One region of the Pseudogulbenkiania sp. FW507-F1 genome, then DNA from elsewhere that is predicted to be linked to it. Evidence: riboswitches for the same ligand, from Rfam matches in the RefSeq annotation. Region 1 holds a riboswitch; the other holds the start of a gene.

Evidence for each region. A riboswitch is a leader RNA that binds a small molecule or an ion and turns the genes downstream of it on or off. The one in region 1 is predicted to bind cobalamin.
Region 2: it holds a riboswitch for cobalamin, as region 1 does, so the genes downstream of both, AC3WG5_RS14845 (CbtB domain-containing protein) here and AC3WG5_RS03140 (HoxN/HupN/NixA family nickel/cobalt transporter) in region 1, are expected to answer to the same signal.

The regions. Positions count from the first base shown of each region.
Region 1 covers NZ_JBYSWM010000003.1:117,477-121,883, reverse strand. The annotation lists gene AC3WG5_RS03150 (cobaltochelatase subunit CobN) at 1-1,257, opposite strand, end outside; gene AC3WG5_RS03145 ((2Fe-2S) ferredoxin domain-containing protein) at 1,254-1,583, opposite strand; gene AC3WG5_RS03140 (HoxN/HupN/NixA family nickel/cobalt transporter) at 1,580-2,632, opposite strand; cobalamin riboswitch at 2,736-2,899, opposite strand; gene AC3WG5_RS03135 (MFS transporter) at 2,977-4,239, opposite strand; gene cobD (threonine-phosphate decarboxylase CobD) at 4,217-4,407, opposite strand, start outside.
Region 2 covers NZ_JBYSWM010000024.1:25,838-30,244, forward strand. The annotation lists gene AC3WG5_RS14840 (DEAD/DEAH box helicase) at 1-1,350, shown strand, start outside; cobalamin riboswitch at 1,502-1,708, shown strand; gene AC3WG5_RS14845 (CbtB domain-containing protein) at 1,857-2,054, shown strand; gene AC3WG5_RS14850 (CbtA family protein) at 2,071-2,802, shown strand; gene AC3WG5_RS14855 (ribonuclease catalytic domain-containing protein) at 2,888-4,407, opposite strand, start outside.

The sequences.
Region 1 (4,407 bases):
CAGCTCGTGGATCAGCGCGTCGCTCGATTCCGGCAGACCGGGCAGATGGTAGCCCTGCTCGCGCATGGCGTGCAGCAGGGTGAACAGCGAGGCCGGCGAATCGAGGCCGACGGCGTTGCCGATCTGCGAGGCCTTGCTGTTGGAATTGGTGAAAATGAAGGCGATGCGCTTCTGTTCAGCCGGAATGCGGCGCAGCGCTACCTGGCGCGCGGCGATGCCGGCGACGCGGCGGACCCGGTCGGCGAGCGGTGCGTAGTGGGTTTCGTCCTCGTCGTGCTTGAACGACATCGGCACGCTGACGATGCGGCCGTCGAACTCGGGCAGCGCCACGTTCATCGCGGTGTCGAGCGGGTTGAGCCCACGCTCGGAGGCTTCCCACTGCTGCTGCGTCATGCTGCTGGTGATGGCCTGGATCACCGGAATGTCGAGCCGCTCGAACGCCGCCACCGACCAGCCTGCGGCGGTCGGGCCGTCGGCATTCACATCGCCCATGGCAAACGATGTCGTGTTGATCAGCGCGTCGATGCGGCCAATGTCACTGAAAAACTGCAGCGCCGCCGGCATGCCGGTCTCGTCGAGCGTGCGCAGCGAGGCGGTATAGACCGGCAGGGCGTTGAGCCGGCGTTCGGCCAACATGTCGACCAGCATATCGATGAAGCGGGTGTTGCCGCTCATCCAGTGCGCGCGGTAGAAGGTGATGCCGACCGTCGGCCAGTCCGGGTGGCGGATCGCCGCCCAGTCGTCCAGCGTGGCGAGCCCCGACAGCTCCGGGTGGTAGATGCCGTGCTCGGGCAGCGGGGTGGGGGGCTGGTAGCCAAAGCCGCTCATCAGGAGGCGGTCGGACAGGCAGCGCAGCAACTGCGCCATGTTGCCGCTGCCGCCTGCCTGCAGGTAGGCGGTGACCTCGTGCTGCAGCGCCGGCGGCACCGACGACAGGGCGGCGAGTTCGGGGTCCGGCTCGCCGGTGCCGCTCACCACGATCAGTGCACGCTCGCGGGCTTTCGCGTCCTTCAGCAGTTCTTCGAAGCCGGGGATGGTCTGGGCGCGGCCCAGCACCCGCACCACCAGGATGCGGGTATCGGCAATGGTGCCCGCCAGTAGCGCGGCCATGCGCTCGGCGCTGTCGACGGTTTGCAGGTTGACACCGGCCACCGGCACGAAGCCCTCGGGCAGCTCGGTCTCGGCGCGGTGCAGCGCGGTGAGGTCGGTGCCGGCGTGGGTCAGCAGCACGATGCCGCCGCGGTTGGGGGCGCTCATGGCTGCTCTCCTTGTTCGATGTCGCCGATGCCCAGGCGGTGGAACACCAGTTCCTCGACCGGGCAGCCGCCCGCCAGGTGCTCGTGCACGATGCGCTGGACCGCCGCCGCGTCGACTTTGCGGTACCACACGCCGTCCGGATACACGGCGACGATCGGGCCTTCCTTGCACACCGCGAAGCAATGGGTGCGGGTACGTTTGACGCGCAAGCCCTCGCAGGCGTCGATGGTCTGGCCCAGCGCCTTGAACATGGCCTCGGCCTCGACGCCGTTCTCGGTGCAGCGCGGACCGGTGCACATCAGCACGTGTTTGTAATGGGTTCTCATAGACTGTCCTGTGCCTTGCCGTAGCGCACTTCGTAGCCGCGCCACCGGTAGATGCCGGCCGAAACGGCCCAGCTGGCGATGAAGATGCCGATCACCAGGTAGCCGAAATGGGCCAGGCTCTCGTTCAGCAGGGCGACGCCGTCCCAGAACGCGCCGGTCAGTTGCAGCTGGCTGGCCAGGAGGCCCAGCGCCTCGATGCCGCCGATGCCGAAGGCGACCAGCACCGAGATCGTGGTGATGGTGAGGTTGTACCAGAGCTTGCGCAGCGGATTGACGAAGGCCCAGCCGTAAGCGCCCACCATCAGCATGCTGTCCAGGGTGTCCACCAGCGCCATGCCGGCGGTGAACAGCACCGGGAACACCATGACGTTCCACAGCGACGTCCCCGCCGAGGCATGGGAGGCGGAAACGGAAAACAGGCCGATCTCAGTGGCGGTGTCGAAGCCCAGGCCGAACAGAAAGCCGATCGGGAACATGTGCCAGCTCTTCGTCACCAGCCGGAACAGCGGCCGGAACAGCCGGGCGAGCAGGCCCTGTCCCGACAGCAGCAGGTTCATCTCTTCGGCGCTGACGTCCTCGCCGCGCTTCACGCGCTGGAAGTTGCGCCAGACGCCCTTGAGGATCATCAGGTTGGTGAGGGCGATGGCCAGCAGGAAGAAGGCCGAAACGCTGGTCGAGACGAGGCCGCCGAGGGTCTTGAAGGCGGCGAAGCGGCTTTGCAAGGCTTCCGTGGTGGTGACGATGATGGCGACCGCCAGCACGATCAGCGCGGAATGGCCGATCGAAAAGAAAAACCCCGCCGCGTAGGGCTGTTTGCCTTCCTGCATCAGCTTGCGCACCACGTTGTCGATGGCGGCGATATGGTCGGGGTCCACCGCGTGGCGCAGGCCGAACAGGTAGGCCAGGAGCGCGGTGCCGAGCAGCGCCGGCTGTGCCGAGAACGCGGAAAACGCCCACGCCCAGGCGAGCAGGTTGGCGATGAAGAGGAACGCCAGTATGCCGACGAGGCGGCTACGGCCGCCTGGCCGGCTGGGATGATGCGACGTCATGTTGTTGATTGCCCTCGAGCTGGTTACGTCGCCACAGGCGAGGGCACGAACTGCCCAAGGCGGTTCCTGCATTCCCCCGGTGCACCCCGCCCGGCTTCTGCCTGTGTCGACATCGGTGACGGCCGGTCTCCTGGCTCGCGCTTCACCGCCTGACGCCGCCTTCCCGGATCACTCCAGTGGCATCGTGGCGCCGGCTCGTCGCTTACAGTTGCGGGGGCAGCCGTGGTATCGCACCACGTTCCCGTCACCGTCACTTAGGGGCAGGATGATACGTGAGGGCGGCGGGCTTGTGAACAAACGCGGCGATGCCGTCCGGCTGTGCCGCGCGATGAGGGGCGCTCGTGTCAGCGGGAAGTCGTATGCGTTTCCTGCAGGCGTACCGCGGCAATCGCCCCGGAAAGGAATGTCAGCCCGGCCACCAGCCAGATCGCGCTGGCCATGCCGAACAGGTCGGCCACCACCCCGGACAACAGGGCGCCGATGGCGTAGCCGAGGTCGCGCCACAGGCGGTACACCCCCACCGCCGAGGCCCGCCAGCCCGGATGTGCCACGTCGCCGATGGCCGCCAGCAGGGTCGGGTAGACCATCGCCGTGCCGACGCCCAGCAGCACCGCGCCGGCGAGAAAGCCGGAGAAGCGCAGGCTGCCGGCGGTGACGACGATGCCGGCCGCCTGCAGCCACATGCCGGCCACGATCAGCCCCTTGCGGCCGATGCGGTCGGACATGGCCCCGGTCACGAGCTGGCAGCCGCCCCACACCGCCGGGTAGACGGCGGCCAGCCAGCCAATCTGCGTCAGGCTCATGCCGGCGGCGGCGAAGGCGAGCGGAAACAGGCCCCAGGCCATGCCGTCGTTGAGATTGTTGACCAAACCCGCCTGGCAGATGGACGACAGGTTGCGGTCCTGCCAGCTGGTGCGCCAGAAGATCGTCGCGGGCGAGGGCTGGCCGGGGTGGGCGTCCGGCTGCTGCAGCGCTTCGTGCCGTGCGTGGGCGTGTGTCTCGCGCACCGCCAGCAGCGACAGCAGCAAACCGGCCAGCACGAAGGCCACGCCAAGGTAGAACGGCTGCGGCCGCAATCCGTAGCGGGCGGCAAGCCAGCCGGTGGCGAGCGCCGCCGCGCCGACCGCGACATAACCGGCGAACTCGTTGATACCCATCGCCAGCCCCCGGTTGAGCGGGCCGGCCAGGTCGATCTTCATGATGACCGTGATGGACCAGGTCAGGCCCTGGCTCACACCCAGCAGCACGTTGGCCAGCAGCACCCAGTTCCAGGACGGCGCCCACATCAGCAGGAACGGTACCGGCGTGGCGATCAGCCAGCCGGTGACGAGGATGGTCTTGCGGCCGTACACGTCGGCATAACGGCCGGCGACGTAATTGGTCAGCGCCTTGGAGACGCCGAACACCACGATGAAGGCGAGGATGGCGGTGTGCGCCGCTAGATGGAACTCCCGCTCGGCGATGGCGGGGAGGATCGAGCGCTCCATGCCGACCATGGCGCCGACGAAGGCGTTGACCAGCACCAGCAGGCTGAACTGGGCCAGGTTCGCCCGCAGGCCGAGCCGGATGGCGCGGCGCGGGTCGTTAGCGTTGCGTGTTGTGTTCAAGGTTGGTGCATGCCTCCTCTTGAGGTATACACCAACCCTCCAGCGCGGCCTCCAGCCGCGACCAGGCGGCCTCGCTCGCCGGCAGGCCGAAGCGGACGCTGCCGGTGTCGGCAAAGAGGCGGATCAGGATGCCGCGGCGGGCCAGGAAGTCGTGCAGCGCGGCGGCGG
Region 2 (4,407 bases), on a different contig from region 1:
GTCGGGATCAATCCGCAGATCGCCGCGCTCAGGAAGCCGCTGGACATCCTGGTGGCCACGCCGGGCCGTCTGCTCGACCACGCCGGTCAGAAGACCGTCGATCTGTCCGGGGTCGAGATCCTGGTGCTGGACGAAGCCGACCGCATGCTCGACATGGGGTTCATCCACGACATCAAGAAGGTGCTGGCGCTGCTGCCGGCCAAGCGTCAGAACCTGCTGTTCTCGGCGACCTTCTCCGACGAGATCAAGGCGCTCGCCGACCGCCTGCTGAACAACCCGCAGCTGGTCGAAGTGGCGCGCCGCAACACCGCCAACGAGCTGGTCGAGCAGAAGGTGCACCTGGTCGACCGCGACAAGAAGACCGAGCTGCTGACCCACCTGATCAGCCAGGGCGACTGGCACCAGGTGCTGGTGTTCACCCGCACCAAGCACGGCGCCAACCGCCTGGCCGAGAAGCTCGACAAGAGCGGCATCACCGCTGCGGCGATTCACGGCAACAAGAGCCAGAACGCGCGTACCAAGGCGCTGGCCGACTTCAAGGCCAACACGCTGCAAGTGCTGGTGGCCACCGACATCGCCGCGCGCGGGCTGGACATCGACCAGCTGCCGCACGTGGTCAACTTCGAGCTGCCCAACGTGCCGGAAGACTACGTGCACCGCATCGGCCGCACCGGCCGCGCCGGTAACGAGGGCGAGGCGGTGTCGCTGGTGTGCGTGGACGAGTTCAAGTTCCTCAAGGACATCGAGAAGCTGATCAAGAAAGACATCCCGCAGTTCACCGTTCCCGGCTACGAGGCCGATCTGACGGTGACGCCGGAGCCGATCCTGATGGGTGGCCAGCGTCGTGGCCAAGGCCAAGGTCAGGGGCAGCGTCAGGGCCAGGGAGCGCGTCAAGGCCAGGGAGCCGCGCGTCAGGGCCAGTCCCAGCCGCGTCAGGGTCAAGGCCAGGGCCAGGGCCAAGGCCAAGGCCAGCGCCGTGGCGGCGACGGCCAGGCCGGCAACGCACGTAGTAGCGCCGGCGCCAGCGGCGGCCAGAATGGGCGTCGCCACGAGCATGCCGACGGCGCGCGCCAGCCGGGTGCTCGTCCGCCCAAGAGCAACACCGGTTCCCAGCAGCCCAAGGGGCGCCATACCGCGCCGGCCAACGGCCAGCGTGGCGAGCCCAACGGCAACGTGATGCCGCCGCCGCCGAAAGAGGTGAACGGCAACGTGATGCCGCCGCGCGGCAAGCCCAACAACGGCAACCAGCGTCCGGGCAGCAGCCGCCCGGGCGAGGCGCGCCGCAGCAAGCCGGCGGGCGGTCGCCAGACCGCCGCGCTGTTCGCGCCCAAGCGCGACAGCAACCGCTGACGCTCCGCCCGCGTCCGCGCCAGACCGCTACCCGCTTGCCGGGGGCGGTTTTTTTTCGCCCGGCCCAACTGGTCCCGCTTCCTATGCATTTTGACCGTGCCGCCGGTGCGCTTCTGCTATCCTTAAGCAGCTTTCGGTGTGCCCCGGTCCGGATCGGCCCGGGGCTTGAGGTTTCCCGCCGTCTGGGGAACTTCAACGGGAAGACGGTGTGCCGATCGGCAAATCCGTCGCTGCCCCCGCAACGGTAATCGAGTCAGCGTCGGCAACACGCCACTGGGGTCGCACCCGGGAAGGCGCCGGCGTGGGAGCGCGCTCCCGGCTCGGGAGCCCGGAGACCGGCCGAAGGCGACGACGCTATGCACCGCGGAGGGCGGTGCGCTTAACGTTTCTTCCAGTGTGCCCCTCCCTTACCCTGCCGCGCCATCGTCGGTCCATCGCTGTGCGGCGGCTTGCCGCCAACCGACACCGCGAGACAGGGGGGCCATGGAAAGACCCAGGAGATAGACATGCAGTTGCACAAATCCGCCGCTCGACCGATCAGCCAGTTCGACCCCGCCAGCGCCGCGCGCTGGAAAGCCCGTTCCGCCGCGCTGTGCGCCGCGCTGCTGGGCGCGGTGATCCTCTACGGCGTCGGCTTCGCGCCGGGCATCGCCCACGGCGAGAGCCACGATACGCGCCATACCATGGGCTTCGTCTGCCACTGACCGGCGAAGGGTTGTCATGTTTGCACGTATTGTTGCCCTGTCGCTGCTGGCCGGGCTGCTGGCCGGCGCGGTGACGACGCCGGTCCAGCTGGCGCTGGTCCAGCCGCTGATCGAGCAGGCCGAAGGCTACGAGCAGCAGCTCGAGGCTGCCGCTCCCGCCATGGCACACGTTCACGAGGCGCACGACGCCGTTGCCACCGAGGGGCACTCGCACGAGGCGATGGCGAGCGAGGAGCCGTCCGACGACAAGACGCACCGCGCCGTCGCCACCGCGGTCTCGATCACGCTGGCGGCGATGGGCTACGCCCTGCTGCTGGGTGCGGTGCTGTCGCAGTTCGGCCACATCGACTGGCGGCGCGGCCTGTTGTTCGGCGCGTTGGGCTTCGTGGTGTTCCAGCTGGCGCCGGCGCTCGGCCTGCCGCCGGAGCCGCCGGGCGTGCCCGCGGCCGACCTGCAGCAGCGCCAGCTGTGGTGGCTGCTCACCGTCGCCTGCACCGCCGGCGCGCTGTTCGGGCTCCATCGCGCCTGGAGCCAGCGCCGCCTGCGGTGGGCGGTGGGCGCGCTGGCGCTGGCGGCGCTGCCGCACCTGGTCGGCGCGCCGGTACTGGCCGAGGTGCACACGCTGGTGCCCGCGCGCCTGATGAGCGACTTCATGCTGGCGGCGCTGGCCTCCGCGGCGGTGCTGTGGCTGGCGCTGGGCGGCGTGCTGGGCGGGCTGTTGCAGCGCTTCCCGGTGGAATCGCGCTAACCGCCCGGTTGTCCCGCAAAGAAAAAGCCCCGGAAGCGATTCCGGGGCTTTTTTGTTTTCAAGGTTGGCCGAAGCCGACCTGTGGTCACACCGTGCTGTCTTCCTCGACCGGCACGTCCTCGTGGCCGACCTTGCCGGCGTAGCGCAGCTCGATCTCCTGCGTCAGCTCGTCGATGCGGATCACCGCCAGGCGTACCTTGTCGCCGCTCGCCAGCTCCGGCAGGCCGGGCACGCGCAGGCGCAGCGGCAGGCCGTCGATGCGCACCAGGTCTTCCTTGATCAGCGTCGCGGTCGGCTCGGTGACGCCCTCCTGGCTGAACCAGCGCAGGCACCAGAAGTGCTCCATGCGGTCCTGGAAGGCGAGGTAGGCGCTGTAGGTGGCGTCGAAGTCGCGCAGGATGGCGAACAGCATGGCGTTGCCCTGCTCGAACTCGGGCTTGTCGCCGCGGATCATCGCGGTGAGCTGGCGCTGGTTGACGAAGTCGGTGGCGCGGCGCAACGGCGAGGTGGACCAGGCGTACTGCGCCACGCCCAGGCCGATGTGCGGCTCCGGCCGGGTGGTCATGCGCACCTTGCCCATGCTCTGGGCACGGTACATCGCCGGGATGTCGGCTTCGGCCAACATGCGGCCCCACTCGCTGTTGGCGAGGATCATCAGCTCGGACACCAGTTTGTCCATCGGCGCGCCGCGCTTGCGCAGCGTGATCAGCACCTTGCCGTCGACCACGTTGAAGTTGTAATCCATCTGCACCGGACGCGTCGGGTCGTACTTGCCGCGGCGCTTCTCCAGCGCGTTGGCGAACTGCCACAGCCAGGTCAGCTCATGCTTGAACGCGTAGTCCGGCCCGCCGTCCGGGCGCGCCAGGGTGTCTTCGTTGAACACCTGTTCCAGCTGGTCATGGCGCAGGTTGGCGGCGATGGTCACGCGCTCGATGCGGCTCTCGTAGCCGACCGGCTCGAATTCCGGCGTCACCTCGACGTACAGGCTCACCGCCGGGCAGGCCTGGCCTTCCTTCAGCGTGAACTGTTCGACCAGCTCGTCCGGCAGCATGGTGATCTTGTCGCCGGGGAAGTACACCGTGGAGAGGCGCTGGAACACCAGTTTCTCGATGTCCGAACCGGGCGCCACGCCCAGCGTCGGCGCAGCGATGTGGATGCCGACGCGCTGGTTGCCGTTGGGCAGTGCGACCAGCGACAGCGCATCGTCGATCTCGGTGGTGGCGGCGTCGTCGATCGAGAACGCGGCCACCTCGGCGAGCGGCAGCTCGTCGTCGCCCGGCAGCGTCGGCGCGGCGTACTGGCCGAAACCGGTGCCCTTGGGGAAGTACTCCAGCAGGAAGCCCGCCATCAGGTAGTCCGGCACCGAGGGGATGCCGCCGACCGCGGCCGCAAGCCGCACCGGCGGCAGGTTGCGCTCGCGGCAGGCCTGGTCGAAGGCCTTGAACTCCAGCGTGTTCTTGTCCGGGCGGAACAGCAGCGTCATCAGCTGGGCGCGGATGGCGTCCGGCAGGCGGCCGGATTTCAGCTCGGCCACCCAGGCGTCGATCTGCTCCTGCTCGCGCTTCTTCTTCTCGATGCCGGCCAGCGCCGCCTTCAGCGACTCTT